3 regions of the Algoriphagus aurantiacus genome follow, and region 2 is predicted to be linked to each of the others. Evidence: riboswitches for the same ligand, from Rfam matches in the RefSeq annotation. Region 2 holds a riboswitch; each other region holds the start of a gene.
What was found. Region 2 has a riboswitch for S-adenosylmethionine ahead of SYJ56_RS17765 (homocysteine S-methyltransferase family protein). Riboswitches for the same ligand answer to the same signal wherever they lie in the genome.

Region 1: linked by a shared signal. The riboswitch ahead of SYJ56_RS08320 (O-acetylhomoserine aminocarboxypropyltransferase/cysteine synthase family protein) and the one ahead of SYJ56_RS17765 (homocysteine S-methyltransferase family protein) in region 2 are both predicted to bind S-adenosylmethionine.
Region 3: linked by a shared signal. The riboswitch ahead of SYJ56_RS04320 (trans-sulfuration enzyme family protein) and the one ahead of SYJ56_RS17765 (homocysteine S-methyltransferase family protein) in region 2 are both predicted to bind S-adenosylmethionine.

The regions. Positions count from the first base shown of each region.
Region 1 is NZ_JAXRUT010000006.1:114,441-124,508, reverse strand. It holds gene SYJ56_RS08340 (M20 family metallo-hydrolase) at 1-423, shown strand, start outside; gene argH (argininosuccinate lyase) at 426-1,769, shown strand; gene SYJ56_RS08330 (SulP family inorganic anion transporter) at 1,869-3,410, shown strand; gene SYJ56_RS08325 (carbonic anhydrase) at 3,407-4,054, shown strand; SAM riboswitch class I at 4,147-4,255, shown strand; gene SYJ56_RS08320 (O-acetylhomoserine aminocarboxypropyltransferase/cysteine synthase family protein) at 4,424-5,728, shown strand; gene SYJ56_RS08315 (homoserine O-acetyltransferase family protein) at 5,737-6,792, shown strand; gene SYJ56_RS08310 (DUF2147 domain-containing protein) at 6,840-7,283, opposite strand; gene pdeM (ligase-associated DNA damage response endonuclease PdeM) at 7,364-8,020, shown strand; gene SYJ56_RS08300 (cell division protein FtsX) at 8,070-8,960, shown strand; gene SYJ56_RS08295 (DUF3098 domain-containing protein) at 8,963-9,172, shown strand; gene SYJ56_RS08290 (undecaprenyl-diphosphate phosphatase) at 9,179-9,973, shown strand; gene truB (tRNA pseudouridine(55) synthase TruB) at 9,975-10,068, shown strand, end outside.
Region 2 is NZ_JAXRUT010000019.1:73,210-83,277, forward strand. It holds gene SYJ56_RS17735 (NUDIX hydrolase) at 1-221, shown strand, start outside; gene SYJ56_RS17740 (DUF819 family protein) at 279-1,532, shown strand; gene SYJ56_RS17745 ((2Fe-2S) ferredoxin domain-containing protein) at 1,532-1,774, shown strand; gene SYJ56_RS17750 (YbjQ family protein) at 1,792-2,112, opposite strand; gene SYJ56_RS17755 (response regulator) at 2,375-2,836, shown strand; gene SYJ56_RS17760 (hypothetical protein) at 2,906-4,222, shown strand; SAM riboswitch class I at 4,313-4,411, shown strand; gene SYJ56_RS17765 (homocysteine S-methyltransferase family protein) at 4,477-5,529, shown strand; gene metH (methionine synthase) at 5,534-8,230, shown strand; gene metF (methylenetetrahydrofolate reductase [NAD(P)H]) at 8,342-9,295, shown strand; gene SYJ56_RS17780 (energy transducer TonB) at 9,319-10,065, shown strand.
Region 3 is NZ_JAXRUT010000003.1:162,524-172,591, reverse strand. It holds gene SYJ56_RS04340 (M14 family metallopeptidase) at 1-2,454, opposite strand, end outside; gene SYJ56_RS04335 (ribose-phosphate pyrophosphokinase) at 2,831-3,757, shown strand; gene SYJ56_RS04330 (50S ribosomal protein L25/general stress protein Ctc) at 3,783-4,364, shown strand; gene pth (aminoacyl-tRNA hydrolase) at 4,578-5,138, shown strand; SAM riboswitch class I at 5,290-5,392, shown strand; gene SYJ56_RS04320 (trans-sulfuration enzyme family protein) at 5,496-6,668, shown strand; gene SYJ56_RS04315 (CBS domain-containing protein) at 6,849-7,310, opposite strand; gene SYJ56_RS04310 (FG-GAP repeat domain-containing protein) at 7,429-8,973, opposite strand; gene SYJ56_RS04305 (copper homeostasis protein CutC) at 8,970-9,713, opposite strand; gene SYJ56_RS04300 (isoaspartyl peptidase/L-asparaginase family protein) at 9,710-10,068, opposite strand, start outside.

The DNA of each region.
Region 1 (10,068 bases), on a different contig from region 2:
ACTAAAGTTTCGGCAACAGTTATCCATTCGGGACAGCAGCATAATGTGGTTCCAGATCTTTGCGAGTTTGTGTTGGATGTCCGGGTTACCGATGCATATTCATTGGAAGAAGCACTTGAAGAATTGAAAAGCTCTCTCAATGCTGAATTAATTCCCCGTTCATTGAGACTGCAATCATCACATGTACCAGCAGACCATTTAATTCTGAAAGTCGGCGAGCTACTTGGACTCAAAACTTACGGAAGTCCTACACTTTCAGATCAAGCTTTGATCCCCTACCCATCTATAAAAATTGGCCCTGGAGACTCAGCTAGGTCACATTCTGCAGATGAATTTATTTACTTGAACGAAATTCAGAAAGGCATAGTAGGCTATATCAAGATTCTTGAAACCTACGCTGATATGCTCACTCAAACTAATTAGAAATGAAACTTTGGCAAAAAGAAACAGGCAGCAAAAAGGAAGTGGAAACCTTTACTATAGGCCGAGATCCTGAATTTGATATACTTTTGGCACCTTTTGATGTGCTTGGTTCTATGGCTCATGCGCAGATGCTATCTACGATTGGTCTTTTGACAATTGAGGAAAATGAAATTCTTCAGCGTGGACTAAAAGATATCTATTCTGAAATCCAGGAAGGAAAATTTGAGATTGCTGATGGAGTGGAAGATGTCCATTCCCAGGTTGAGTTTTTGTTGACCGAACGGTTTGGCGATGTAGGTAAGAAGCTTCATAGCGGTAGAAGCAGAAACGATCAAGTTTTGGTTGACTTGAAACTATACTATCGAGCTGCTATCCGTGAATTGGTGGAAGAAAGTTCAGCACTTTTCGAACTATTAATAGAACTGGCTGATAAACATAAAGGTGATTTGATGCCAGGTTATACGCATACACAACTCGCCATGCCTTCATCATTCGGGCTTTGGTTTAGTTCTTTTGCAGAAGGCATAAGTGAAGATATGGGCATGCTAAAGGCAGCGTTCGACTTAGCCAACAAAAACCCGCTGGGTTCTGCTGCTGGATATGGCTCTAGTTTTCCTTTAAACAGGACATTGACTACCAGTCTTCTTGGTTTTGCTGATCTTCATCACAATGTGCTAAATGCGCAAAACAGTCGAGGAAAAACTGAGCGTACATTATCATTTGCCTTGGCAGGCATGGCGGGTACACTAAATCGTCTGGCGTCCGATGTGTGTATTTTTATGAATCAACACTTTGCATTTATTAAGTTTCCAGATGATTTGACTACAGGAAGCAGTATCATGCCGCATAAAAAGAATCCTGATGTATTTGAATTGATCAGAGCAAAAACCAATCAAATTCAAGCGGTACCAAATGCTGTCTCAATGATTTTGACAAACACCACTACGGGTTATCATAGAGATTTGCAATTACTTAAGGAGGAGATTTTTCCCGCTTTAGAAAGCCTAAAATCTTGTCTTAGTATGAGTGCTTTTATGCTCAAATCTATCATGGTGAAAGAAAACATTTTGACAGACCCTTTTTACAAGCATCTATTTTCAGTTGAGGTCGTTAATGACTTGGTGTTAAAAGGGACTCCATTTAGGGATGCATACAAGCAGGTTGGGATGGATATAGAATCAGACAATTTTGCGCCGGATCAAAGTAAACTAAACCATTCACACGAAGGAAGTATTGGAAACCTGAACCTTATGGAAATTAATCTTAAAATGAAGAATGCAATCCAACAATTTAATTTTAACGACGTAGACCAATCCTTCAAAGATCTTTTAAAATTACACATTTAGCATGTTTTACATGAGTAGCTATAAAAATCCCATGCGATAATCTATTTTTACACCAAAATAGAAGAAAATTTTCATCTTCATTAAAACCCTATCTTTATAATGAATACCCTTTTTGGAAGCAATCTCAAATATGATGTGAAAGCCAGTCTTGTGGTTTTCTTAGTGGCATTACCACTTTGTTTGGGAATTGCAATTGCAAGTGGTGCACCTCCAATGTCGGGCCTAATTGCGGGAATTGTTGGAGGAATAATCGTTGGGGCCCTATCTGGATCACATGTAAGTGTTAGTGGTCCGGCAGCGGGATTGACAGTAATTGTACTCGATTCTATTAGCAGTATGGGGACTTTTCCCCTTTTTCTAGCTACCCTTGTTGTAGCTGGTTTGATCCAGTTGGCTTTGGGGATTTCTAAAGCTGGTGTAATTGGATATTACTTTCCACATGCTGTCATTAAGGGAATGCTTACTGCAATCGGCTTGATTCTAATCTTAAAGCAAATCCCACATGCCCTGGGCTACGATGTTGACTTGATGGGTGATCAGGCATTTATGCAGACTGATGATCATAATACATTTTCTGAAATTTGGTATGCAATCAAATATCATAGCATAGGTGCGATACCAATTGTGGTGATTGCAATGGGTATTTTGATACTTTTTGAAAGGCCAAAAATTAAAAATCATAAGATTCTAGGAGTCGTTCCTGGCGCTTTATGGGCTGTTTTATCTGGGATATTAATCAATTTTCTTTATGGAATTTGGAAGCCTGAATGGCAGCTTACAGGAGATCACTTAGTAAGTATTCCAGTTTTGGATAATTTTGGACAATTAGGTGATTTGCTGACTTTTCCAGATTTCTCCATGATTGGCGAAAGTACTTTTTGGATTGTAGCGGCTACCATTGCGATCATCGGAAGCCTTGAGACTCTATTGAGTATTGACGCGGCAGACAAACTCGACCCAATGAAAAGGACTACTCCGCCAAGTAAAGAATTAGTGGCTCAAGGCATAGGCAATTCTATCTCTGGGCTAATTGGAGGACTCCCCGTGACTGCTGTGATCGTGAGAAGTTCAGCCAACGTTGCTTCAGGCGCTAAAACCAAAATGTCTGCCATCCTTCATGGAATATTATTGATGATTTTAGTATTGAGTATTCCCAATATTTTAAATATGATTCCGCTCAGTTGTCTTGCTGCAGTATTGTTTTTAGTGGGATACAAACTTGCTAAGCCAAGCATTTTCATAAATATTTACAAAAATGGATGGGATCAATTTATTCCTTTTATTGTCACTGTAGTTGCCATCCTATTCACTGATCTTTTGGTGGGTATAGGTATTGGAATGGTATTCGGATTATTCTTTGTTGTAAAAACTAATTTCGTTCGCGCAGTAACGTTGACTGAATTGAACGGAAACTACCTTTTAAAACTTCAAAAAGATGTCTCTTTTTTAAATAAGGCGATATTAATGAAAAATCTATCTAAAATTCCATCAGATAGTAAAGTGATAATTAATGCTCAAAGAGCACAATTTATTGATCACGACATTCAGGAAGTATTAAATGACTTTATAGCTTCCTGTTCAGACAGAAATATTACAATTAAAGTAGATGGATATCAGCATCAAACCCACGAAAACATATGAAACCTTACGAGAAATTGTTAATACAGAATAAAGCTTGGTCATCCGATCAAAAACTGACCGATGGGAAATTTTTTGAAAGATTAGCCAAGCAGCAGTCCCCTAAATTTCTTTGGATAGGTTGTTCTGACAGTAGAGTTCCTGCAAATCAGATTACAGGGACGGACCCGGGAGAAATTTTTGTACATAGAAACATAGCAAATATGGTAGTTCATACTGATCTCAATTTGCTTAGTGTTTTAGAATATGCTGTAGCAGTACTTAAAGTAGAGCATGTCATCGTATGTGGTCATTATGGCTGTGGCGGAATAGAAGCTGCACTAAGTAACAAGAGCTTTGGTATCATCAACAAATGGCTTCTCAATATCAAAGAGGTATATAAGCAATACCAAAAAGAGATTGATTCAATCGAAAATCATGATGAGAAAGTAAATGCTCTGGTAGAATTCAATGTAATCGAACAATGCCAAGATCTAATAAAAACATCGATCATTCAAAAAGCATGGAGAGATAGATCGGCGCCCAAAATTCATGGATGGGCTTATGGGCTAAATGATGGATTGATCAAAGAATTGGTAAATATTGATCCTGATTTTAACAATATCAATCCTATTTTCAGGTTCGATCAGGAAGAATTAGATAAATAATTCAAGTTTTTCAGGTCAGCGAGTGAAAATATATTTTGATTTTCAACTCGCTGACCCTTTATTTGCATCATCCTTTCACTTTTAAGTGCTCGGATTTATAAAGAAGAGGCGAGAGACAGGCTCATAGACCCTCTGGCAACCTGGAAAGTCCAAGGTGCCAATTCCTGCCAAAAGAGATATTCTCCTTTGGAACTATAAGTTCATATTAAAATGCACTCAGGACACACCTTACAAACTTCTATTTCAATACTATCGTTAGTAAAGCATCATGCTTTATTCCCGTGCTGATTCTATTTCTGCCTATTTCGAATAATTCGTTATAGGCTTTTTAATGTTCACTATTTTTCAAACCATAAATCCAAAAAAATCATGTCAAAAACCCTTCACTTCGACACACTGCAAGTTCATGCTGGCCAAGAACCAGATCCAGCCACTAACTCTCGCGCAGTTCCTATCTATCAAACTACTTCCTACGTATTCAATTCTGCAGAGCATGGAGCAAATCTTTTTGGCTTAAAGGAATTCGGGAATATATACACCCGAATCATGAATCCCACCACGGATGTATTTGAGAAAAGAATAGCAGCACTGGAAGGCGGTGTGGCAGCTGTTGCTACCAGCTCAGGCCAAGCAGCTCAATTTCTAGCATTGAACAACATCATGGAAGTGGGAGATAATTTCGTGTCTAGTCCATTTCTATACGGAGGAACTTTCAATCAATTTAAAGTTTCATTTAAAAGAATAGGCATCGAAGCTAGATTTGCCAAAGGAAAAGGTCCTGAAGATTTCGAAGCACTCATCGATGAGAAAACTAAGGCAATCTATCTTGAGACAATAGGAAACCCTGAATTCAATGTTCCTGATTTCGAAGCTATTGCAGCTGTAGCCAAGAAGCATGATATCCCATTGATAGTAGATAATACCTTTGGAGCCGCTGGATATTTATGCCAGCCTATCGCCCATGGAGCAAATATTGTCACTTCCTCAGCTACCAAATGGATTGGTGGACATGGTAATTCCATTGGAGGTATAATAGTAGATGGAGGTAACTTCAACTGGGGCAATGGTAAATTCAAACAGTTCTCAGAGCCTTCAGAGGGATATCATGGCTTGAATTTCTGGGAGGTATTCGGAGAAAATAATCCACTAGGACTGCCCAATATTGCCTTTGCAATACGCGCGCGAGTAGAAGGACTTCGTGATTTTGGACCTGCTATCAGCCCATTCAATTCTTTTCTCTTATTACAAGGAATAGAAACACTTTCACTAAGAGTGCAAAAAACAGTGGAAAACACATTAGCCTTAGCACAGTGGCTAGAAGCTCATCCTTCGGTACAGAAAGTAAATTACCCAGGATTGGAATCATCTCCATACCATGAGTTGGCTAAAAAATACTTGAGAAATGGATTTGGAGGAGTTTTGAGCTTTGAACTGAAAGGAGATAAAGAACAAGCTTCAACTTTGATCAATAACCTGGAGTTGATTTCTCACTTAGCCAATGTAGGCGATGCTAAAACACTAATCATCCAACCAGCAGCTACTACCCACCAGCAGCTTTCAGATGCTGAACAACTTGCGGCCGGTGTCACTCCTACTCAACTGAGAATTTCATGTGGTATCGAACACATCGAAGATATCAAGTCAGATTTGCAACAAGCATTCGATAAAATCTAATTCTATAAATGAACCTTAAAAGTCAATACGCTACGATTACTATGTCCCAGGAAACATTTCATTCTAGTACACCTTTGCATCTGGAATCTGGAGAAATTCTTTCTGAAATTGATATTGCCTATACCACCTATGGGCAACTCAATTCGGATAAATCCAATGTGGTCTGGGTTATTCATGCGCTTACCGGCGATTCTAATGCATCAGAATGGTGGAATGGTCTGATAGGCGAAGATAAATTCTTCGATCCTGCTAATCATTTCATCATCTGTGCAAATCTGCTGGGATCATGTTATGGTTCTACGCAGCCGTTTAGTGAAAATCCTAGTACCGGAAAGCCATATTATTACGATTTTCCTCAGATGACCAGCAGGGATATGGCCGTAGGACTAGAGCGATTGAGGGTTCATTTACAACTAGACAGTATCCATAGCTTGATCGGTGGTTCTCTGGGAGGGCAAGTTGGACTGGAATGGGCGTACCTGCTGGGCACTAAGCTTAAAAATGCAATTATTTTAGCCTCCACAGCTAAAAGCACTCCTTGGGTTATTGGCTTCAATGAAACTCAAAGAATGGCTATAGAGTCTGATTGCACTTGGGGTGAATGCCATGAATTGGCAGGAAAAAAGGGGTTGGAAACAGCACGTGCCATAGCAATGCTAACCTATAGACACCCATTGGATCTTAAATCTAAGCAGGTGGATACTGATGGTAAAATGGATGATTATCGTGCCTCCTCCTATCTGCGCTATCAGGGTCAAAAATTAGCGAGTAGATTTAATGCACTCTCCTATTGGACACTCAGCAAAACGATGGATTCCCATGATCTTGGAAGAAATCGTGGTGGATTGGATATTGCCTTAAGTAAAATCGAAGCAAATGTGTTGGCAATTGGTGTGGATTCTGATTTACTCTTTCTCCCAGAAGAATCTCAGTATATCAGCCAAAAAGCGAAAAAAGGGACTTACAAGGAAATCACTTCTTCAGCTGGACACGATGCTTTCTTGATTGAATTTGAGCAGCTTTCCTATATTTTGAAATCATTTTACCTACAGCAAAAGCACTAAACGTTAATAAAATACATTGGTAAAAAAATAAGGCAGAAATTTCTTCCTTATTTTTTTACCCTATTCCATTCCACAGTTCGACTCACCCACGAATCGCCTAAAAAACCTTTGATCTCAAGAATGTCTTTCTTTTTAAGTTGTAATTCGCAATTATAACTTTTGCCAGATTTCGGGTCGTAAATTTTGCCGTCGCCCCAAATCCCATCCTTATACCTTAACCCTTCTAAAATAGTGAGCCCCATCAGCGGACGGTCCCTTAGAACTAGTTCTTCATTTAAACCATCGGTATATACCTCCGAAGTATCTTCATCTTGCATAAGCCAAATGATTTTGCCAATCATTTGAGAATCATTTTCCATGATTTCTATCTGGGCGGTTTTCTCTGTATTCCACCACACACCTTTGATTTTTGATTTGGATTGGGCAAGCGCACTTTCACTTCCTACTAGTATCAAGAAAATGCATATCGAAGCAAATTGACAAGTTTTCATAAAAAATCAGTTTAGTAAAATTTAAATTAGGCTAGATTTGATTTTACCCAATAACGTCCTAAAACCATACCTAATTATTAATGTATTCTAGTATTACGTTTTCTGGTACTATCATTCAGTTGCTACCTGAGAAAGCAATTTGGATTGCTGAAAGCTCAACTTTATTTATTGCTGACTTGCATTTTGGGAAAGCCGCACATTTCCGAAAATCAGGAATTCCCATACCAGAACCTATTCATAAACATGATTTAGAGACACTTACAGCACTAATAAAAAAATATTCTCCAACTGATTTTTACATTTTAGGTGACTTATTTCATAGCGATTGGAATGAACAATGGGAATCATTGAACGCATTCTTGTCAGACTTTAATCATGTCCGATTTCATCTGGTTAAAGGAAATCATGATGTACTGCCTCCCTTGGCTTATCGTCAATCATTATTTCAAATTCATGAAAATCCAGTCGAAATGGGGAATTTATTTCTCACTCATGAGCCAGCTAAGCATATTCCTGAAGGAAAATTGAATATCTGTGGACATATACATCCCGGAGTTCGCCTGTATGGCAAAGGCAGGCAATCTATAAGAATATCATGTTTTCATCAAAGCGAGAATCAACTGATACTTCCGGCATTTGGTAGATTTACAGGTCTTTCTTTAGTCAAGCGTAAGGCACAAGATCACATTTATGGAATTAGTGGAGAAAAAGTCATTAAAATCCTTTATCAAGAATAGATTGGCAATATCCTTGGGGAAAGTTACTTTTGAGCAGAAATCATAATATATGGCCAACTATCCACGAAAGAAAAAGACACTAGGGCACTTCAAATTCGGAAGTGTTCTCTTCAGCACTACCCTATCACTTTTTATAGTAGGTCTTTTCGGAGTGATCTTGATCCAGGCAAAAACACTGACAAGTATGATCCGTGAGAATATCGAGGTACAGGTATTCTTGGAAAAAAACTTGGGACAAAAAGACCTTGATGCGATTCATGACAACCTTTCCAAGCGATCTTTTATCCTTCAAAAAGGAGATACGCTGAATCTAAAGTTTGTATCAGATGAGGAAGCAGCTTCTACTTTTATAGAAAGTACAGGAGAAGACTTCACTAAATTCCTGGAAGACAATCCACTTCGCGACAGTTTTGTGTTGACAATCGCGGAAGAGTTTCAGACTTCAGAGCAATTAGAAGCTATTGTAGCTGAAATCCAGGCAATTCCAGGGGTATTTGAAGTTTCTTACATGACCGATTTGGTGGATTCAATCAACAAGAATTTACTCAAAGTAAGTTTAGTCTTAGGCGGGTTTATTTTGATTTTGATCATTACCGTAGTCATGTTGATCAATAATACCATACGTCTGGCCTTGTTCTCTCAGCGTTTTTTGATCCGTTCTATGCAGCTGGTCGGTGCTACCAGAGGATTTATCAGAAAACCATTTCTGTCCAGAGCATTCTTATTTGGAATGATGGCAGGTGCTTTTGCATCAGTGATTCTATTCGCTTTGGTGAAATATACTCAGGCGAATATTGAAGGATTCGCAATGCTTCAAAATCAACAATTGTTATTAGCTCTCTTCGGTATTTTGATTACAGTGGGCGGAATTCTCTCTGTACTCAGTACCTTGCGAGCAGTAAATAAGTATTTAAATATGTCTTTGGACGAACTCTATTAATAATGAGCAAATCTTCTTTCCCTTTTTCCCGCAAAAACTACAAGCTGATGTTTATTGGCATTGCGCTTATAATACTAGGTTTTATCATCATAGGCTTAGATGGTGAACCGCACGGTAACGGCGTTTTGGGACTTACTATCGGTCCGATAGTGACCTTGGCTGGATTTATTTTTGAGTTCTATGCGATTTTTGCCAAAACTGAAAGCAATTAAAAAAACGTGGAAATTATTGATGCGATTATCCTTGGGATCATTCAGGGATTAACAGAATTTTTGCCGGTTTCCTCCAGCGGTCATCTTGAACTTGGAAAGGCAATTTTAGGAGAAAGTAAAATGCCTGCAGAAGGTCTAATGTTTACGGTTGTAGTTCACTTTGCCACAGCCTTAAGCACTATTATTGTATTCAGAAAGGATATTGCAGAAATCTTCATAGGATTATTCAAATTCAAATGGAATAATGAGACACAATTTGTAGCTAAAATAGTCCTCTCCATGTTCCCTGCTGCGATTGTAGGAGTTGTATTCCAAGAGGAATTAGAAACACTATTCGACGGACAGATTGTTTTTGTGGGCTGTATGCTCATTTTGACAGCCGTCCTACTCTATTTGGCTGATAAAGCCAAATTTACTAACCAGCCAGTGACTTTCGGACAGGCACTGCTCATCGGCATAGCGCAGGCAATTGCGATTCTTCCTGGTATTTCCCGGTCTGGAGCTACGATCTCCACATCTGTTCTCCTGGGGATAGATAAGGCGAAGGCTGCGAGGTTTTCATTTTTGATGGTCGTTCCGTTAATCTTGGGAAAAATAGCCAAAGATATTTTAGATGGAGGTCTTTCATTGGAGACAGAAGGAATCGGATACCTTAGTGCAGGATTTATTGCTGCTTTCATAGCTGGCATAGCTGCATGTACCTGGATGATCAAACTTGTAAGAAGCAGTAAACTCAGTTATTTTTCAATTTACTGCTTTGTAGTTGGCGTGATTGCTATAGTAGCAGGATTATATTTATAGAATGCAAGAACCTTACGGAGAAGTATTTTTGATCAACAAACCACTTGAATGGACATCTTTTGATGTGGTAAAAAAAGTCCGAAATGCACTGCGGA
Region 2 (10,068 bases):
TCCCGGATTTTGTTCCAGAAGAAAAAGAAGTGGCAAGAATCATCCAAACAGCCGTTAGTACACTTTATGAGCCAGCTATTCGTAAGCAGAAAATATTAGAATTCAGCAATAATTTCCGCTTGGATACGCCATATTTTGAAGTGGATCAAGAGATGGTCTGGGGAGCTACAGCTATGATTTTAAGTGAGTTTTTGCAGATTCTGGAAAACGGAAAGAATTAGAGTTCTGGTCTTTTTGGACAATTGTTGCTATTGTTGCAATCGATTATCCCAGATATAATGGAAGAAAATACTCCCTTGCTTACAAATGATGCTGTAGTTTTTGGGTTGCTTATGGCAATACTCGCACTCATTTTTGCTACTTCAGCCAGTGATAAACCTTTTTGGAAGAAACTCTACGGAGTAATTCCCACCGTCTTGCTTTGTTATTTCATACCAGCACTTGCTAATTCTTTTGGGCTGATTTCAGGGGAAACCTCTAAACTATACGATGTCGCCAGCAGATATCTTCTTCCGGCATCCTTAGTTCTTTTTACTATTAGTATTGACATCAAGGGTATTTCCAAACTTGGCCCAAAGGCAATTATCATGTTTTTTTCAGGAACATTGGGGATTATACTCGGTGGGCCTCTTGCCCTGTTCACTGTAGGGTTTTTCTTTCCTGATTTATTGGGAGGAAATGGTCCCGATGAGATCTGGAGAGGATTATCCACTATAGCAGGTTCTTGGATCGGAGGAGGTGCCAATCAGACTGCAATGCTGAGAGTATTCGAACCAAGCCCGGTTTTATTCAGTCAGATGATCGCTGTGGATGTGTTAGTAGCCAATGTTTGGATGGCTTTTCTTTTATATTGGGCTGCTAAACCAGATAAGATAGATAAGATATTCAAGGCTGATAACTCTGCTATTTATGAGCTGAGAGATAAAATAGAAAAATTCAGAGCGGGAATCATGCGAATTCCGACCTTGAAAGACACGATGGTTATTTTGGGAATTGGATTTGGGGTTACAGGGTTTTCACACTTGATTGCTGATTTTGTGGCTCCATACATTGGAGAAAATTATCCGGAGTTAGAACAGTATTCCCTGAATTCAACTTTTTTCTGGATAGTGGTAATAGCCACTACAGTAGGATTACTATTATCGTTTACCAAAGCCCGTAATCTTGAGGGAGCGGGAGCTTCTCGAATGGGAAGTGTCTTACTCTATGTGTTGGTAGCTACAGTGGGTATGCAAATGGATTTGGGAGCCGTATTGGATAATCCAGTATTATTTCTAATTGGCATTGTATGGATGTTCTTCCATATCATCATAATGCTTATCGTAGCATTTATTATCAAGGCTCCATTCTTTTATGTAGCAGTGGGGTCTCAGGCAAATGTAGGAGGCGCAGCATCTGCACCGATAGTAGCAGCAGCTTTTGATGCTTCTCTGGCACCAGTTGGTGTGCTTTTGGCAGTGTTAGGATATGCAGCGGGTACGTATGGTGCATATCTTTGTGGATTGATGATGCAGGCTATTTCAATAGGGTAATGAAACATACTAGAAAATTAGTTTTTATATGCAATGGATCTGATTGTAAGAAAGACGGAGCCAAAAAGCTGTACAAAGAATTGAAGGAGATTACAGATGAAGCTCCTCTGAAAGGGAGTTGTAAATTCATCAAAACGAAGTGTATGGATATGTGCAAGACAGCTCCAAATGTAATTGTAGGAGATCATTTCTGTAAAAAGACAACAGCTGAAAAAGTCTTAGGACAAATAAAAAAGTCCTGAAAATTCAGGACTAGATTTTAGTGTTTTAGCACTTTCACCGCAGTACCACTTGCTGTGACCATCAGCATTCCGTCACGGATAGTTTCATAATCCAGATCAATTCCGATTATAGCATTCGCTCCAAATGCTCTAGCTTGCATTTCCATTTCCGCCATTGCAGTAGCTTTTGCTTCTCGTAAAACACGCTCATAAGCAGATGAACGACCGCCGACAATATCGGTGATACTTGCGAAAAAATCTTTGAAGACATTGGCTCCAATAATGGTCTCTCCAGAAACAATTCCTAAGTATTGATCCACGCTGTAGCCATCAAGTGTGTTCGTGGTAGTTACTATCATAGTGATGTGTTGTTAGTTTTAAAATATATTTTGTTGTCGGAGTTCACGAATATTTATGGAAAAAGGTTTACGGGAAAACTTGTATTACTTCTTTTGATCTGTCAAGGTGCTACAAGGAATGTGATTTATTAAGGATTTGATGCCTTAAAAATTAAAAGGTGCTTGATTTGGATTAGCTATTGTAAGAAGATTAGTTGAACTTTATGGTTCGAAAATTAACTTCTGGACAACTCTGAACAAAGGAACTATCTTTGAGTTTAAAATGAAATTTATTAGTGTGGAGAGAAATAATTTTGATCATACTCAGCAATTAGAATACAAGGAAAAACCCATAGAGGAGGCATCGATTTTGGTGGCAGAAGACAATATGGTGAATCAGATTTTGATTAAGAAATTCCTTAAAAAATGGCATGTTGGCAACTTAGTTATTGCATCAGACGGTCAAGAGGCGCTTGAAGAGTTTGATCAAGGTGAATTTGATATTGTACTCTTGGATATTCAGATGCCTCTACTTGATGGTTTTTCTGTAGCCAAATTAATTCGTGAAAATAAGAATTCTAGCAAAAGTCAAATACCCATATTAATTCTATCTGCTTCTTCTTATCATGAGATTAAGGAAGAGATGGGGGGATTTGGAATTAACGGTTTTATAGAAAAACCATTTACTTCGGAAGATTTATATGGGAAATTAGCTGAATATCTTAATTCGAAAGATATCAGTTGATAGTGGTTTAGCATTACTTTTGCCTGAGAGCTGTAGGTTTTCCCCCGCTTATTCCAAATCGACCATTCAATGCCCCTTTTTAATAGATACATAGTCCTGTTGTTTATCTTTTTTGTTGTTGCCAAAGCAGACGGGCAACAATTAATAACCAAACGAACAACCTTCTATGCGGTATTGGGCACTTCAGGAGGAAAACTCAATCAATTTGATGATTTGCTTGCGCAAAGGGGATTGTCGGGACTAAGAAATAGATATCAGACTATTGGATTGGGCTATCAAGCTAGAATAAATGATTTTGTTCTTGGGATGGATTTATTGCACAATAGAGGTGGAGTGAGTGAGTTGGATGATTTTAGGATAAAATACAGGACTTCAAGGGCCTTATTAAACATTGGCTACGCATTTACAGAAGAATCTCGATTTCAGCTGATCCATTACATGTCTTTAGGGGTTGGCTTTCTCAACTTTCAAATGTTACCATCCGAGCGTAGTGAAGATTTGGGTGCTTTTTTAGCTAATCCAGAGCAGGGGTTTGTACTGAGAAAAAAGGATATTCAACAGGGAACATTCAATTATGGCAATTTCCTTACTGAGATCGGCTTTCAGTTGAGCTATGATTTTGATCTGCCCGGCAGACCAGAGGCATTGCAACTTATCACCAAAGTGGGGTATGCATTCAGCCCTTTGGAAGGAAAATGGAATATGAATGGAATTTCATTTGATAATACCCAAAATGGAGCTTTTGTAAGAGTAGGGGCTGGGATTTCACTGCCAGATCGAAACTTTTTTTACAAAGATGCTAGCATTGGGATTTCATTGATTAGCAGTATTCACTTTACCTCGGCTAAGCAATTCAATGAAAAGCTAGAAGAGGCTGGTCTTAATCCATTGAATGGTTCTCCGTCCAACTGGGGCTTGAGGATATTAGGAAATACGGAGCGGTTCCTTTATGGCGCAGAGCTCTATAACCTTGCACTTAGTGAAAATGCAAACGCTGAAAAAGAACACTCCTTAAATAGCTTAAGAGTCTATGGAAATATGGGGTACAATTTGATTGAATATAGGAATTTTGGATTAGGTGCATTAGCAGGTCTTGGCTTTGGCAATATCCGGTACTCCCTTTTGAAAGAACAGAAACCCGATTTTCCGGAGCTATTTGAGCAAAGAGAGTTTGACGGATATTTGAAGAATAACGGGCTAATGCTAAAGCCAGAGGTCTTTGTAGACTATGGTGTCCCAATGACAAAACGAAAACTTTTTAAACTTGTATTTACAGCAGCTGCCGGGTATGAAATTCCCTTGGCAAACTACAAACTTGGCGATTTAAGTATGGCAAATTATATGTCAGGGTCTTATCTGAGTTTTGGAATAGGAGTTAGGCCATGATTTTTTCCTTTGGTTAATCCGAATCTACTTTTAGTGTGTCCTTTTAAGCAAAACTCCTGTTTTATTATCAAAATGATATTAACTTTGGGCAGCTTATCGAGAAAGACTGAGGGAAGGGCCCAATGACGTCTTAGCAACCTGTAGCCAAGGTGCTAACTCCCATCCCGATTCATCGGGAACAGATGAGCGGACTAGTACTTTGTACTTCTCTCCGTGTTTTGCTCGACAAGCTTTTTGATAAACAAAAAATTAGTATGCAAAACAGAACAGAATCCCTACTTCAACAACTTTCTCAGCGAATTTTGATACTCGATGGAGCCATGGGGACCATGATTCAACGATATACATTGACTGAGGAGGATTTTCGTACACCCGAACTAGCCTCACATCCTAAATCTTTAAAGGGAAACAATGACTTGTTGTCTTTGAGTAAACCTCAGATCATCAAGGATATTCATGCTGAATACTTCAAGGCAGGAGCAGATATTATAGAAACCAACACCTTCTCTGCAACTACCATAGCTCAAGCAGATTATGAGCTTTCTCATTTGGCTTATACTATAAATTTCGAATCTGCGAAGCTGGCAAGGGAAGTAGCAGACGAATTCACAACCAAAAATCCGGAGAAACCCCGCTTTGTAGCTGGAGCTATTGGCCCAACAAATAGAACTACCTCACTTTCTCCTGACGTAAATGATCCAGGGTACCGTGCGGTTACTTTTGATCAGCTGGCAGAAGCTTATGCTGAGCAAGTTCGAGGCTTGCTAGATGGTGGAGTTGATATAATATTGGTGGAAACAATTTTTGATACACTGAATGCTAAAGCAGCATTATACGCTATTCAAGATGTATATGAGGAAAGAAATATTCCCTTAGATCCCAAAGATGGAGGAATTCCAATAATGATTTCTGGGACAATCACAGATGCTTCAGGACGCACACTTTCAGGACAGACCACAGAAGCATTTTTGATTTCAATATCTCATGTACCATTGCTTTCAGTTGGATTGAATTGTGCTTTGGGAGCCAAAGAATTACGACCTTATTTGAAAGTGCTTGCGCAAAAAGCACCATTCTATGTGAGTGCCTATCCCAATGCAGGCTTACCAAATGAATTTGGCCAATACGATCAAGGAGCCAATGAAATGGCCGATCAGGTTAGAGACTTTTTGAAAGAAGGTATGCTAAATATCCTGGGAGGATGCTGTGGCACTACGCCCGAGCATATTTCAGCTTTAGCACATATGGCTGCCAATTTTCAGCCTAGAAAATTACAAGAAGAAGAATTAGAAGAAACGTTGGACTGAGAAGATGGTAAGAAATAATTACATGAAACTATCAGGCTTAGAGCCTTTGGTTTTTACCCCTGAAATCAATTTTGTCAATGTAGGCGAGCGAACCAATATCACTGGTTCGAAGAAGTTTGCCCGATTGATATTGAACGGGAATTACGATGAAGCACTAGAAGTAGCTTTGGATCAAGTAAGAGGTGGTGCTCAGGTGCTGGATGTCTGCATGGACGAAGGAATGCTTGATGGTGAATTTGCAATGGTCAAATTCCTGAATCTGATTGCTTCAGAGCCGGAAATTTCCCGAATCCCGATTATGATTGATAGTTCCAAATGGAAGATCATTGTAGCAGGGCTGAAGTGCGTGCAAGGAAAAGGAATAGTGAATTCGATCTCTTTGAAAAATGGAGAGGAAGAATTCATCCAGCAAGCCAAGACCGTAAAGAAATTTGGTGCTGCTGTAGTAGTTATGGCTTTTGATGAAGACGGACAGGCTGATACGTACGAGAGACGTATAGAAATTTGTGAGAGAAGCTATAGGGTGCTTGTGGATCAAGTGAAGTTTAATCCTCAGGATATCATTTTTGATCCAAATATCTTTCCTGTAGCAACCGGGATGGATGAGCATAGGAAAAATGCGTTGGACTTCTTTAACGCCACCAAATGGATTAAAGCAAATCTTCCTGGTGCCAAAGTTAGTGGAGGAGTAAGTAATGTTAGTTTTTCTTTCCGAGGTAATAATCCGGTGAGGGAAGCTATGCATGCGGCATTCTTATATCATGCGATCAAAAGTGGGATGGACATGGGGATTGTGAATCCAACCATGCTAGAAATCTATGATGATATTCCAAAGGATTTGCTAGACCGAGTAGAGGATGTTCTTTTTGATAGAAGAGAAGATGCTACCGAGCGTATGCTTGATTTTGCAGAAACTGTAAAATCGGCCGATAAGAAGGAAGTAGTAAATGAAGCTTGGCGTTCTGACCCTGTCTCTAAGCGAATGGAACATGCCTTAGTGAAGGGGATTTTGGATTTCATTGTAGAAGATACAGAGGAAGCAAGAATAGAACTTAAAAATCCGCTCAAGGTAATAGAAGGTCCATTGATGGATGGAATGAATGTGGTCGGAGACCTTTTTGGTGAGGGAAAAATGTTCCTTCCTCAGGTGGTGAAATCTGCCCGGGTGATGAAAAAGGCTGTAGCCTATTTGGAACCATTTATGCCTTTACCTGAAGAAGGACAGGAAGCGTCTTCCTTGAAAAAGATTCTTTTGGCAACTGTAAAAGGCGATGTGCATGATATTGGAAAGAATATCGTGGGTGTGGTTTTGGCATGTAATAGCTACCAAATCATTGATTTGGGAGTAATGGTAGATGCCCAGAAGATAATAGACGAAGCCGTGAAGAATAAGGTGGATATCATCGGGCTTAGCGGCTTGATCACCCCGTCATTAGATGAAATGGTGAATGTGGCTTCTGAGATGGAGCGTCAGGGAATCAAGATTCCATTGCTTATCGGAGGTGCTACTACTTCCAGAATCCATACAGCTGTGAAGATTGACCCAGTGTATAGCGGTACAGTTATCCATGTGATGGATGCAAGTAAGTCTGTTCCTATCGCTGGAGAAGCTATTTCTGAAGAAACCAAAGAAGCTTATCGGTTAAAGTATAAAGAAATATATAGGCAACTCCGTGTAGAGCATGAAGCTAAACAATCCTTAAAGCAACTAGTGTCATATACTGAAGCTAAAGCCAATCCAGTAGAGATAAACTGGGAATCCTATGTGCCAGTTGTTCCTAAAAAACTTGGAAGAACAGTCCTTAAGGATTTGGATTTGAATGTAGTCCGCAATTACATTGATTGGACTCCATTCTTCAGCACTTGGATGTTAAGTGGGAAATTCCCAAAGATATTTTCCGATCCTGTAGTTGGAGCTGAAGCAAAGAAAGTTTACGATGAAGCGAATGAAATGCTAGATAAAGCGATTGCTGAGAGGTGGCTTTCTGCGAATGCCGTGTTTGGCCTTTATCCAGTACAAAGAACCGATGATGATGCAGCTGTATTTGATGTTGCAGGTAATCAGAAAGCGTCTTTTCATTTTTTGCGTCAGCAAGGCAAAAAAGGTAAAGGCGTACCGAACCGTTCATTAGCTGATTATTTACATCCTACACAGACAGATTACTTGGGATGCTTTGCGGTGACTTCAGGTATCGGCATGGAAGCAAAACTTGCTGAATTTCAGAAAGATGGAGATGATTACAATGACATCATGTTCAAATCCATCGCTGACAGGCTGGCAGAGGCTGCTGCTGAATACATCCATGAGCAGGTGAGAAAGGAATATTGGGGCTATTCTCAGGATGAAAATCTTGAAAATGATTCTTTGATCAGAGAAGAATATCCCGGTATCAGACCGGCTCCAGGATATCCGGCTTGCCCAGAACATTCGGAAAAGATTACAATTTCCCAACTGCTAGATATGGAGAAGGAAATTGGAATCGAATTGACATCCAGCTTTGCGATGTATCCCACTTCCTCAGTCTCCGGATATTTCTTCGGTCATCCTGAGAGTAAGTATTTTGGTCTAGGAAAAATAGGAGAGGACCAAGTGGCGAGTTATGCGGAGCGAAAAGGAATATCTCTCAAGGATGCGGAGCGTTTGCTCTCACCAAACCTAGCTTATCAACCTAATTTAACCCTAGTAGAACCTACTGAATGAAATCGAGCATGAAAAAGATGCCACCCAACGGCATGATTATCTACCTTGCGAGATTCTCCCGAAACTAGTTCGGGACAGGCTATCTGACCTTAAAAAAGCAATTATTAATAGATGAAAATAACCGAACACTTAGCGAATACCAAAAACACGCTGTTTTCCTTTGAAATATTACCTCCGCTGAAAGGCCAAAGTCTGAAAGAATTACTGGAAGGAATCGCTCCTCTGATGGATTTCAAGCCCCCATTTGTAGATGTGACCTATCACAGAGAGGAATTCATTTACAAAAAGCATCCAAATGGACTGCTTGAAAAAATCAGTACTAAGAAGAGACCTGGAACTGTAGGTATCTGTGCGGCGATTATGAATCGTTTCCACATTGATGCTGTTCCGCATTTGCTTTGTGGTGGATTTACCAAAGAAGAGACAGAAAATGCGCTAATCGATCTAAACTTCATTGGAGTAGAAAATGTGCTTGCTCTAAGAGGAGATGCACCTAAGTCTGAAGGGAAATTTGTTCGTGAGACTGAAGGACACGGGTATGCAAGTGAATTGGTGGAGCAGATATTAAAAATGAATCAAGGAAGGTATCTTCATGAGGAAACCGAAATAGGATTCCAAACTGATTTTTGTGTAGGAGTAGCGGGTTATCCGGAGAAGCATTTTGAAGCACCTTCTATGAGGTTTGATCTGAAATATCTGAAAGAAAAAATTGACAAAGGAGCTGAGTACATCGTGACTCAGATGTTTTTTGACAATCAGAAATACTTTGAATTTGTGGATCAGGTACGCGCGGCTGGAATCACAGTTCCCATCATTCCGGGTATCAAGCCGATCACGACATTGGGACAAATCACTATGCTTCCCAGGACTTTCTTTTTAGATCTACCAGATCCTCTTATGGACGAATTGGAAAAGTGTAAAACCAATGCTGACGTCAAACAAGTGGGGATAGAGTGGTCTATTCAACAGTGTAAGGAATTGGTGAAATCGAATGTGCCTTCAGTGCATTTCTACACGATGAGTAAAGCAGATACTACCTATAAAATTGCCAAAGAAATATTCTAGATTTGAGGCAAAATTTTGCTTCTATGAAACTAGTTTTACTTTCTTTTGTGTTGGTCGCAACTTGTTTTAACTCGCTGAATGCCCAACGTTTGGAGTTTTTGAATAAGCATCATTTCCAAGTGTATGATACAATGGAATATGAGTATGTATTCCTCAAAATAATTCATGAAGATTCTGTTAGCATGAAATCCCAAACTTACACGAAAGACGGTAAGGTGAAAATCTCTCAATACACACTGATCAAGGATGGAAATGGTACTGAGAAAAATGAACTTTTGCTTCGTTTTTATGAGGATGGAAAACTTCAAAGTAACTGCAAGAGGGATTTAACTACTTCTGAAGAACTTGTAAAGACCTATTATAAAAATGGTCAACTGAAGTCAGAAATTAAGTGTGTCGAGGACGATGTGATTTCAGAGAATTATTACTCAGATTTAGGAGAGATAATTTCAAAACCTATTGTTAGTGAGGGATTACCCAAAGACGGTATTTCAGGGTGGAATAGTTATTTGGCAAAAACACTTCGTTATCCGTTGGATGCTAGAGCTGCTAATCAAGAAGGAAAAGTGATAATTGCTTTTGAATTAACTGAAGTAGGTGAAATTATAAACCCTGAAATAGCTAATCCTGAGGAGATTCACCCTTCTTTGGGTAAAGAGGCATTACGAGCTGTGAAAAATTATCCACACATGTGGGCTCCATATACGGTGAATGGTAAGGCGGAAATGTGCAACACTAGACTTCCGGTTTTATTTAAACTAACTGACTAAAAG
Region 3 (10,068 bases), on a different contig from region 2:
TCTGTTGAACATGATATAGGCTTCTTCACCCATACCGTAATTAATAGGCACTGAATTATCCACATGCATTTCCAGCACAGAGCCTGGAACGTAATATTTCTCACCTGGAAGTGATTTTGCATTCCCATTTGCATCGATCTCTACTAACGCATCTTCCACAGGTAACCCAAAGTGGTAAGCAAGTTCTGTAGCCGACCCAACTGAAATGATTTCTCCTCCATTTTCAATGAATTTCTTTAGCTGAGGAACAGATTCATCCACAGAAAAACTCCCCAACATATGATGGTATTTTTCATCGATCTCTTCAGGCTTAGGTTGCGATCTAGAATAACCACGCGAACCAACTCCTGGGATTCCAGAACTGATAAACACCAGCACATCGTAGTTATCATTCAGATTTCCGGCATCAATTTCTTTGGGAAACACCAATTGGTATTCAAAATGAAATTGCTCCATCATCCAGCGAACCCAACCGGAAGGCATAGATCCTCCATAATAATCATACAGCCCAATTCTTGCAGGCTGTATTTGGGTGGCTCCTTTTGGCATAGATGAAGGCACTGGATATACTCCATACTCTTTGGCCGCTACTTCCAATTCTTTTTTCCCTCCACTTACGTAGAAAGAACCAACTGGCAACCCTTTCACTAAAGATGCAGTTCTATAAACTTTAACTTTTGCTTTCAGCAAATCATTCACCGCCATAAAACTGTTATTGTTTCTCACATCAAGCAAGTAACCTGACCCGTTTGCAAGATTCTTTGCCGGAGGAGATTGAATTTCTCCGTATGGAATCCGCTCAAATGGACCTTCAAAGCCTTCATATAGGCGATCAACTTCCACTCCCATTTGCAAAGCCAATGTCCAACCTGCTGCATCATACGGACGGATCGGAGGACCTCCCGGATAAAGAAAATCATTTGGATGGTCTTGCGGCTCAAACATATCTATCACATGTGGACGGAAGGCTTGTGCTGTTTTCACGATAAAAGAATTAGCTGGATAAGTCTTACCGTTTACAGTAAAGTCATCTGTAGCTTTTTCCACCAAAATCCCTGACTTGATCAACGCATTCATGAACTTCACTGCCGTAGAGAAATCAGGCTGATCTGCGGAAAGAATATATCCTCTAGGATCTCTGTTGGCAGGATCTGTATATACAGAATCGTAGAACTGCGCAGGAAATCTTGACCTGGAAGAGTCATCATCTTCTTGACTTTTCTGAGATTCTTTAAAAATATCTTCCACGGCTTGCGCATATTTAGGATACATCGTCCAATTATCCTCACTGCCCTTGTCTATCGACTTTCTGCCCATCAAATAAATATTTAACAGCAACTCATCACCATGTCGCACAGCGTGATTGAGGATGGCGTAATTCAATGAAACAGAATAGTCAATGGATTGTCTGAAGTGCCAATCCTGAGGTGTCACAGGATAGGGAGTTCCATTATTTGGAATTAGACGCTCAGGCACCAGAGGGACTTTAGTAGGCGTGGGATTGCCGATAATCTCAGTAAGAATCCCTATGATATTATGATAATAAGGGGTGGTTCTCAGGCCACCATTCCACCAAGTAGAAAACACAGAACCGTCTAATCTGGTGTAGCCTGGTCTATCTTCCTGATGCATTCTATTGATCATGGCAGCTCCAACTGCATCCAAGCTTGTAATAATCAACGGATCAAATACATGATTAAACGGGTCCCGATAGGGAGGGCCGGCAACTACAGTTCCTGCCGGGCCAGTCTGGTGGTGATTGTAAATAATCTGAGGTATCCACTCTACGTATTGCTGAAGAGACATATTTGCCGCTTCGCTCATGTTATTCATGTAGAAATCACGGTTGTTATCATGCCCTACATATTTTTGATAGAGAATAGGAATATTCTGATCACGGGCCTCAGGATCATCTTTCCTCATGTACCATTCCGACATGATTTCCATCCCGTCAGGATTCGCGTGCACTAATAAAATAATTACGTTATCCAGAATTTTCAGCGTCTCCGCATCATCTCTTGAGGCTAATTGGTAAAGCGTCTCAATTAGCTGATGAGGGCCAACGACCTCATTGGCATGCAAACCTCCATCTATCCACACCACAGGTTTGCCTTCTACAGAAAGCTTCTCTGCCTCTTCGCGCGTGATTTCAGCATGAGCAAGTTTCTGCGAAATTTCTTTATACTGGTCCAGCTTCGCCAAATTAACAGGGGAACTCACAATCATCATTGGCTGAGATCTTCCGTATTCGGTTTTGCCAATTTCAACCATTTTTACCCGGTCACTTGCATCAGCTACTTTCTTGAAGTAAGCTTCAGTTTCTGTGAAATTGGCAAGTTTGTAATCGTCTCCTATATCAAAGCCAAAATGAGCTTTTGGCGTCGGAATACGCTGGGCAAATACTCCTAATGACAAGGATATAAGCAGAATAACTAGTGTAATTTTTAATCTCATAAGCATATGGGTTGGTTTATTCGCTTTCTAAATTAGCACGAAAAAAGAGGTCACCAGTAATCAAAAGGTTCTTTTGTTCATATTTTACAGGACTGGAAAATATGAACAATAAGCTATTCATAGCTGTAACCAATGAAATCGTCCTAAGTAATCCAAACTCAATTCACTGAAACAGAGTGAAAAGATTAACTAACAACAATTGCTTTCATCAATAGGCCATCTTTTTCACACTTAGCTGCTGTTAGAATGAGTTTAAAAGCATCAGAAGTCAAATTTATCTTCTGAATCAACTTATAACACCCTAGCCATCCATTCAAAAATTACTACTTTTGATCTTAAATCCATTCCTAACCTTTCCCGAAAAAAACAACTAACCATGTCCGAGGTTAAAATATTTTCAGGCACTAACAGCCAATCACTTGCAGAGAAAATCGCCAAAAACTATGGCAAAAAGCTAGGAGATCTTACGCTATCCAAATTCAGTGATGGCGAATTATCACCAAGCTTTGACGAATCCATTAGAGGCTGTACAGTCTTTTTGGTACAAAGCACTACACCGCCAAGTGACAATCTTTTGGAGCTTTGTCTGATGATAGATGCTGCAAAAAGAGCCAGCGCATATAAAGTTTGCGCCGTTATTCCCTATTTCGGATATGCTAGGCAAGATAGGAAAGATAGGCCAAGAGTATCCATAGCAGCTAAGGCCATCGCTAATATGATCACCTCTGCTGGAGCAGATCGAATCATGACCTGCGACCTTCATGCCGGACAAATTCAAGGTTTTTTCGATATACCCTTGGATCATTTGAATGGATCAGCTATTTTTGTGCCCTATTTGAATTCGCTACGGCTTCCAGATATGATTTTTGCATCTCCGGATGTGGGAGGAGTAGCAAGAGCCAGGGCTTACGCCAAGCATTTTGAAGTAGAAATGGTAGTCTGTGATAAGCACAGAAAAAGAGCCAACGAGATCGCTTCTATGCAAGTAATCGGGGATGTAGAGGGTAAGGATGTTATTCTTGTGGATGATTTGGTGGATACAGCAGGCACGCTCTGCAAAGCTGCGCAAATCGTCATGGAGAAAGGAGCGACTTCAGTAAGAGCTATTGCAACACATGGCGTACTTTCTGGCAAAGCTTATGAAAACATCGAAAACTCAGTTTTAGATGAATTGGTGATCACTGACACCATCTTTCCAAAACAACAATCATCCAAAATCAAAGTATTGACAGTCGCTGACCTGTTCGCCAAGGCAATTCATGCCGTGACAGGAAATACGTCTATCAGTTCTTTGTTTATATAAGAACCAATTTTAATACAAATACAATATGAAATATCTTGAGATTATAGGGTTTAAAAGAGCAAATCTCGACAGTGCCAGTCTTTCTGAATTGAGAGAATCAGGTAATGTTCCCTGTGTAGTTTACGGACCTGGTATCAAAGAGCAGATTCACTTCTACTCTCCAATCATCCTTTTCAGAGACTTGATTTATACTCCTGAGGTTCACATGGTTGACTTGAACATCGAAGGAACTATCATTAAAGCAGTATTGAAGGACGCACAATTCCACCCGGTAAGTGAGGCTCTTCTACACGCTGACTTCGTAGCTTTTGCAGACGACAAGCCTATCAAATTTGAAATTCCAGTGAAAGTTGAAGGAAGTTCTCCAGGACTTGCTAAAGGTGGTAAATTAGAATTAAAAACTAGAGTACTGAAAGTAAAAGGTCTTGCAAAAGACTTCCCTGACGTTATCCCTATTGATATTTCCAACCTTGATTTGGGTAAATCATTTAAAGTTGAAGATGTAAAAGTTGAAGGCTTCGAAATCCTAACAAATCCAAACGTTTCTATCGTGACTATTGGTATCCCAAGAGCACTTAGAGGCAAAAAAGGCGGAGACGAGGAATAGATTCAGTCTCTTAATCATTCAAAATCCTGCCCACAACTGGGCGGGATTTTTTATTTTCAAGCCAAATAGCTACAGAAAGATGAAATCGAGCCTGCCTGCCGGCAGGCAGGCATAACTCAAGCGTCACACAGAGAGATGATTATAAGACCTGCGAGATTCTCCCGAATCAAGTTCGGGACAGGCTATCTGGCCATAAAAATCAATTATAAACATATGAAATTTCTAATCATAGGCCTCGGGAATATTGGACCCGAATACGAACTCACCAGACACAATATCGGATTTTTGACAGTGGACAGACTTGCTGATGCAAATGGATGTTCCTGGAAAAGCGACCGACTTGCCTTCAAGACAGAGTTCAAACACAAAGGCAGAACAATCCACCTGATCAAACCTACCACTTATATGAATCTAAGCGGAAAGGCGATGAACTATTGGATGAAAGAGCTTCAGATTTCCAAAGAAAATACCTTGGTCATTGTGGACGATGTTGCCATTCCTTTTGGAAAATTTCGCATGAAGCCTAAAGGAAGTGCAGCTGGACACAATGGCCTGAAAAATATTGAGGAACTCACAGGCGGCCAAAACTACCCAAGACTCCGAATGGGAATAGGTGATGACTTTCCAAAAGGAAGGCAAATTGACTTTGTTTTAGGGAAATTCAATCAGCATGAATTTGCTGAATTACCCGCTATAATGGACAAGGCGATAGAAATGAGCCTCAGTTTTTGCACTATTGGAATAGAGCGTACCATGAATCAATTTAACGATTGATCAAATCGAGCATAACTATAGCGTCACACACTGGAATGATTAAAATATATGCGAGATTCCGTATGACCTTTAAAAGATAAATTATAACCAAATGAAATAAGATTTGGAAATCCACTAAACGCGTTCTTTCTTTGCATCACTTCAGGCAACTGATTTATAAAGAAGAGGCGAGAGAATAGGCTCTAAGACCCTCTGGCAACCATCCCGAAACGGAGAACGGTGCCAAATCCTACCCGACGCGGGAACTATAGATTGGCTTACTTCACAAATAATCCCTTTTAGTTCGTTTACCGCCTCTGGGTTTGATTTTCTCAAATCTGCTTGATTAGTCTTGTTAAAATTTAAACTGATCAATACATGAGTAAGCACTTCGAAACGAATTCTGTGCGGATTTCACCATCAAAGTCCAGCCAAAGAGAGCACTCTGCTCCGATCTATCTTACCTCAAGTTTTACCTTTGATTCTGCTGAGGAGGCCAGAGCTACTTTTGCAGATGAGATAGAAGGAAATATCTATTCCCGCTATGCCAATCCCAACTCCAGTGATTTGATCGAAAAGGTCTGTGCAGCTGAAGGAACGGAAGATGGATTTGCGACAGCATCAGGAATGGCTGCAATGTTTGGAAGTATTGCCGCTCTACTGCAGCAAGGGGATCATGTGCTTGCAGCCCGATCACTTTTCGGCTCTACGCATCAGTTATTAACCAGAGTATTTCCCAAGTGGGGTATTACCTCAACGTACGGAGACATTTCTGATTATTTGAATTGGGAAAAACTAGTACAGCCCAACACCAAAATGCTTTTTATAGAAACTCCATCCAATCCTGGTTTGGAGATCATCGATCTGGAATGGGCGGGTAAATTTGCGGCAGCACATAACCTAATATTAGTAGTGGATAATTGCTTCGCTTCGCCATACCTTCAGCAACCTGCAAAATGGGGTGCTCATATCGTGACTCACAGTGCTACAAAATACATTGATGGACAGGGAAGGGTTCTAGGTGGTTTAATTTTAGGTAAAGCTGATTTGATGAAAGAAGTGCATTTTTTCGCTAGGCATACTGGACCATCTATATCCCCATTTAATGCTTGGATTCTGGCGAAAAGCATGGAAACACTGGGGGTGAGAATGGATAGACACTGTAGTAATGCACTTAAAGTAGCAGAGTATTTTGAAGGAAATTCAGAGTTGCTTGCAGTAAAATACCCTTTCCTGAAATCGCACCCACAATACGAAGTTGCCAAAAAACAAATGAGCCAAGGAGGTGGAGTAATTACTTTGGACTTGAAGGGCGGAGTGAGTCGAGCCCAGAAATTTATCGATCAGCTCCAAATGATCTCTATTACAGCTAATCTTGGCGATAGCCGCAGTATTATCACTCATCCAGCTTCCACCACGCATAGCAAACTTTCTTCTGATGAAAGAGCCCAAGTAGGCATTTCAGATGGATTAGTGAGACTTTCTGTGGGACTGGAGCATTATGAAGATATTATACTAGATGTAGAAAGAGCGATTGACTTATCAAAATAAAATGTCTCATGAAGTTCGGCTTCCTGCCTTTGGGCGAGGCAGGCTCTAAGCCTGACAATTATCACTACTGCGTTCCTCTGTGAAAACCTTGGTGTCCTCGGTGGTTAATTGCCTTTCAGAAAAATGCCTCCATCAAGGTTTCCCTTTATGGAGGCATTCACTTTTTTCGCTATTGATATTTTACCAAGTAGTTTGCCTCAAGGTAGGAAAAGCCCGAATCACATCACTCAGACTGATCTGACCTAACAGTCTCCCATCTTTCATCACTGGAAATCTTCGGATTTTATGTTCTAAAAATTGCGACGCTGCATCGAATATTGACAAATCAGGCGATAGTGTAAGTACATCTGTGGACATATGCTCACTTACTTTAGCCGGGAATTTTGGCGTGTTCGTATATTTTCCTTTGATGATCTCTTTGAGGCAATCAACCTCCGAAATAATACCAATCAATGCACCCGATGCGTCAATCACTGGTGCTCCAGAAATTTTTCGCTTAGTGAGTATTTCCATCACTTGATCAATGGTATCATCTGGCTTAAAGGTGATCAAGTTAGTACTCATGTACTCCTTGACGAGAATTTGCGGAATCGGGGCTTTTTTGGGTTCTGCCATTCTAACCCCTTGAAAACTTTTTACCATAGGTTAAAATTTAAGGTGAAAGAATAAATTACCGATATTACACCGTAAATAAAAATTATAATTTAAAACACATAATAAATCGATACTATATTTTTAAAATAATCACTACTTCAAAATTTTAATTTAGTTTGTTCTCTAAGTAAATAAATGGTCTCCAAGGTTTAGTTGCTCCCTTATATAAATCATCAAATTCGAATGCTCCTACCATTACATCAATATCACCATCCAAATCAGCATCGCCCGAAGTTATAGTCAGCCAATTTCCCTCAACGGTTTCACTCAGTATAAATGGATCAAACTCACCCTTTTCATTTTGTCTGAAATAAACCAAATTCTGCTTTGGCTTTTGCGAATCATCAGGAAAGAATGACAACACAAAGAAATCCTGATCACCATCTCCATCAAAATCCGCGATTTCAATCCCGCTTGCTCCGTGCATAGGATAGAACCATGATTCCTCAAATTCATTTTCACCATCATTCAAATAGATATGAACGCCGTGAAAGTTTTTGAGCACTTGTGACAGATCCGCATTGTCACCATTCACCACAATAATATCTTTGTGCCCATCCCCATTCACATCTACAAACCTAAAGTCACTGGATCCAAATGCAGGCTGAAATTGAAGGATCGCTTTCTCTTTAAATTGGCTTGCTCCTTCATTTAACCATGCATATATCCCTTCTTTGGACTGCGCCATCAACCCAAGTACATCTAAATCCCCGTCTTTATCAAAATCAACTGCAATGGCACGTCTTGCCCCAGGCTCAGAGCTCAAAATCACTTCACTTTCTCCAGAAGGTCCCGAAAGATAAATACTCATCTTCCCAAAGTGATTTCCAAACTGCGACACCACTCGATCTTGCTCTCCATCCCCATCCCAATCTGCAACTGCCAGATTTACAGGTCGGATCAAGTCGGTCAATAGTTCTTTACTTTTCCAAGTTCCAGCTTCGTTCCAGAATTCCGAAACCTTTCCCAAGGTGTCATTAGAGGGATCCATTCTACCCATGGTCAGCAAATCGAACGTACCATCTTCGTTCCAGTTGATATCCACTGGAGCAACTTCTGTGGGAATAGAATCCTTGATTTGAAAACCATTCTTAGGATCTAGGATGTAAATAACTTTTAAACGATCTCCGAGCCACAATTCACCGGATTGGGGGTTTACATGAAGCATGGTGGACAGATTTCCCTTGGTTCTTTGAAATTCCGGTTGTGATATTTGAAAACCCGGAATCCCTTTGATCAGTACTGCTTTTTTCTGTTGGGGCAAAGGTGAATCTGGCGCATTCTCCAAGTAATACGCAAGTATCTTCTCCCAATCCTTACCTCGAATTAATTGAACTTTGGAATAAACTCCAGGGGGGACTCCCAAATCTTCTGGCAAAGCTTGCCCAAAATCATCTGGTAAGTAAAGCCCCATGCGCTTACGCATATCAGGAAGCACTTTTTCCTGCCAGGTATTTTTATCCAAAATTTCAGGTTCAGGCTTTACATGGCAGCTTGCGCAATAGGCATTCGCGAGCTGCTCACCACTTAAATTCAAATCCATAGAAGCTAATAGCTCCAAAGATGGTGGCGGTTGCTTCCGCTCCGAAATAGGGCTGCAGGAATCCAAGATTACCGCTACAAATATAACAATCAGGCTTCTTAACTTCATTCGCCTATTACCTTCAAAAAATCATTAACTACTTCCTGATCTATTCTAAGGTGATGGGTAAATGATTTTGGATCATCCGAAAAAGATAAATCAGGATTTACAAATTGATTAGACGAAGGTCTCCAGGTCTTACATGAAGCATGGACTTCTTTCAAGTAACCGGTTTTTTTCAACTCCAAAACATGCTCAGGCTTAGTGCCTCCACCTGGCATAATACTGATTCTATCCTGAGCTTTTACCAACAATTCCTTCATCGTAGCTAATCCATCAGTTACAGAATCTTTACCTCCAGAAGTCAAAATACGATCAAAGCCACATGAAATAATTTTCTCCAAAGAATCAAAATAATCTGCTGATGCATCAAAAGCTCGGTGAAATGTACAAGGCTTTCCAGAGGCCGCTCTTAAAAGTGATTTACAAGAATCACTGTCCACAAAACCTTGATTGTCCAACACCCCGAACACAAAACCATCCGCACCTTGCTCACCCAGTATTTCTATATCGCGCTTCATCACCATCATTTCCTTCTGAGAATAAGCAAAATCACCACCTCTTGGCCGAATCATGACAAATACAGGAATATCAATTTCTGTTTTCAGAAACTTAAGCATTCCTGCACTTGGAGTTTCTCCTCCTTCCGGAAAATTAGCACAGAGTTCCAATCGATCAACACCAAATTCAGCTGCATCCATAGCTGCTTCTACATTAAAAACTGGAGACTCTAATATTATTTTGCTCATCCTTTGAAATGCGAATTGGAATCTATCATCATATTGTTTTGTAATGTCGCTTGCGCAAAGTTGAAGCCTGGATGTACTGCATAAGCCCCTACTTCTCCATCTTTATTCATGGCAAGAAAACCAGCCTGTATATCCTTAATGTCTTTATTTTTTGAAATCAAGCGCTTCACAGCTTCTTCACAAGCTTCCTGAGGAGTACGCCCCTGACGCATCAATTCCACAATCAAGAAACTTCCGCAAATCCGGATGATAGATTCTCCCAGACCAGTAGCAGTTGCCGCGCCAACTTCATTATCCACAAATAGTCCAGCTCCGATAATCGGGCTATCTCCTACCCTTCCATGCATTTTATACG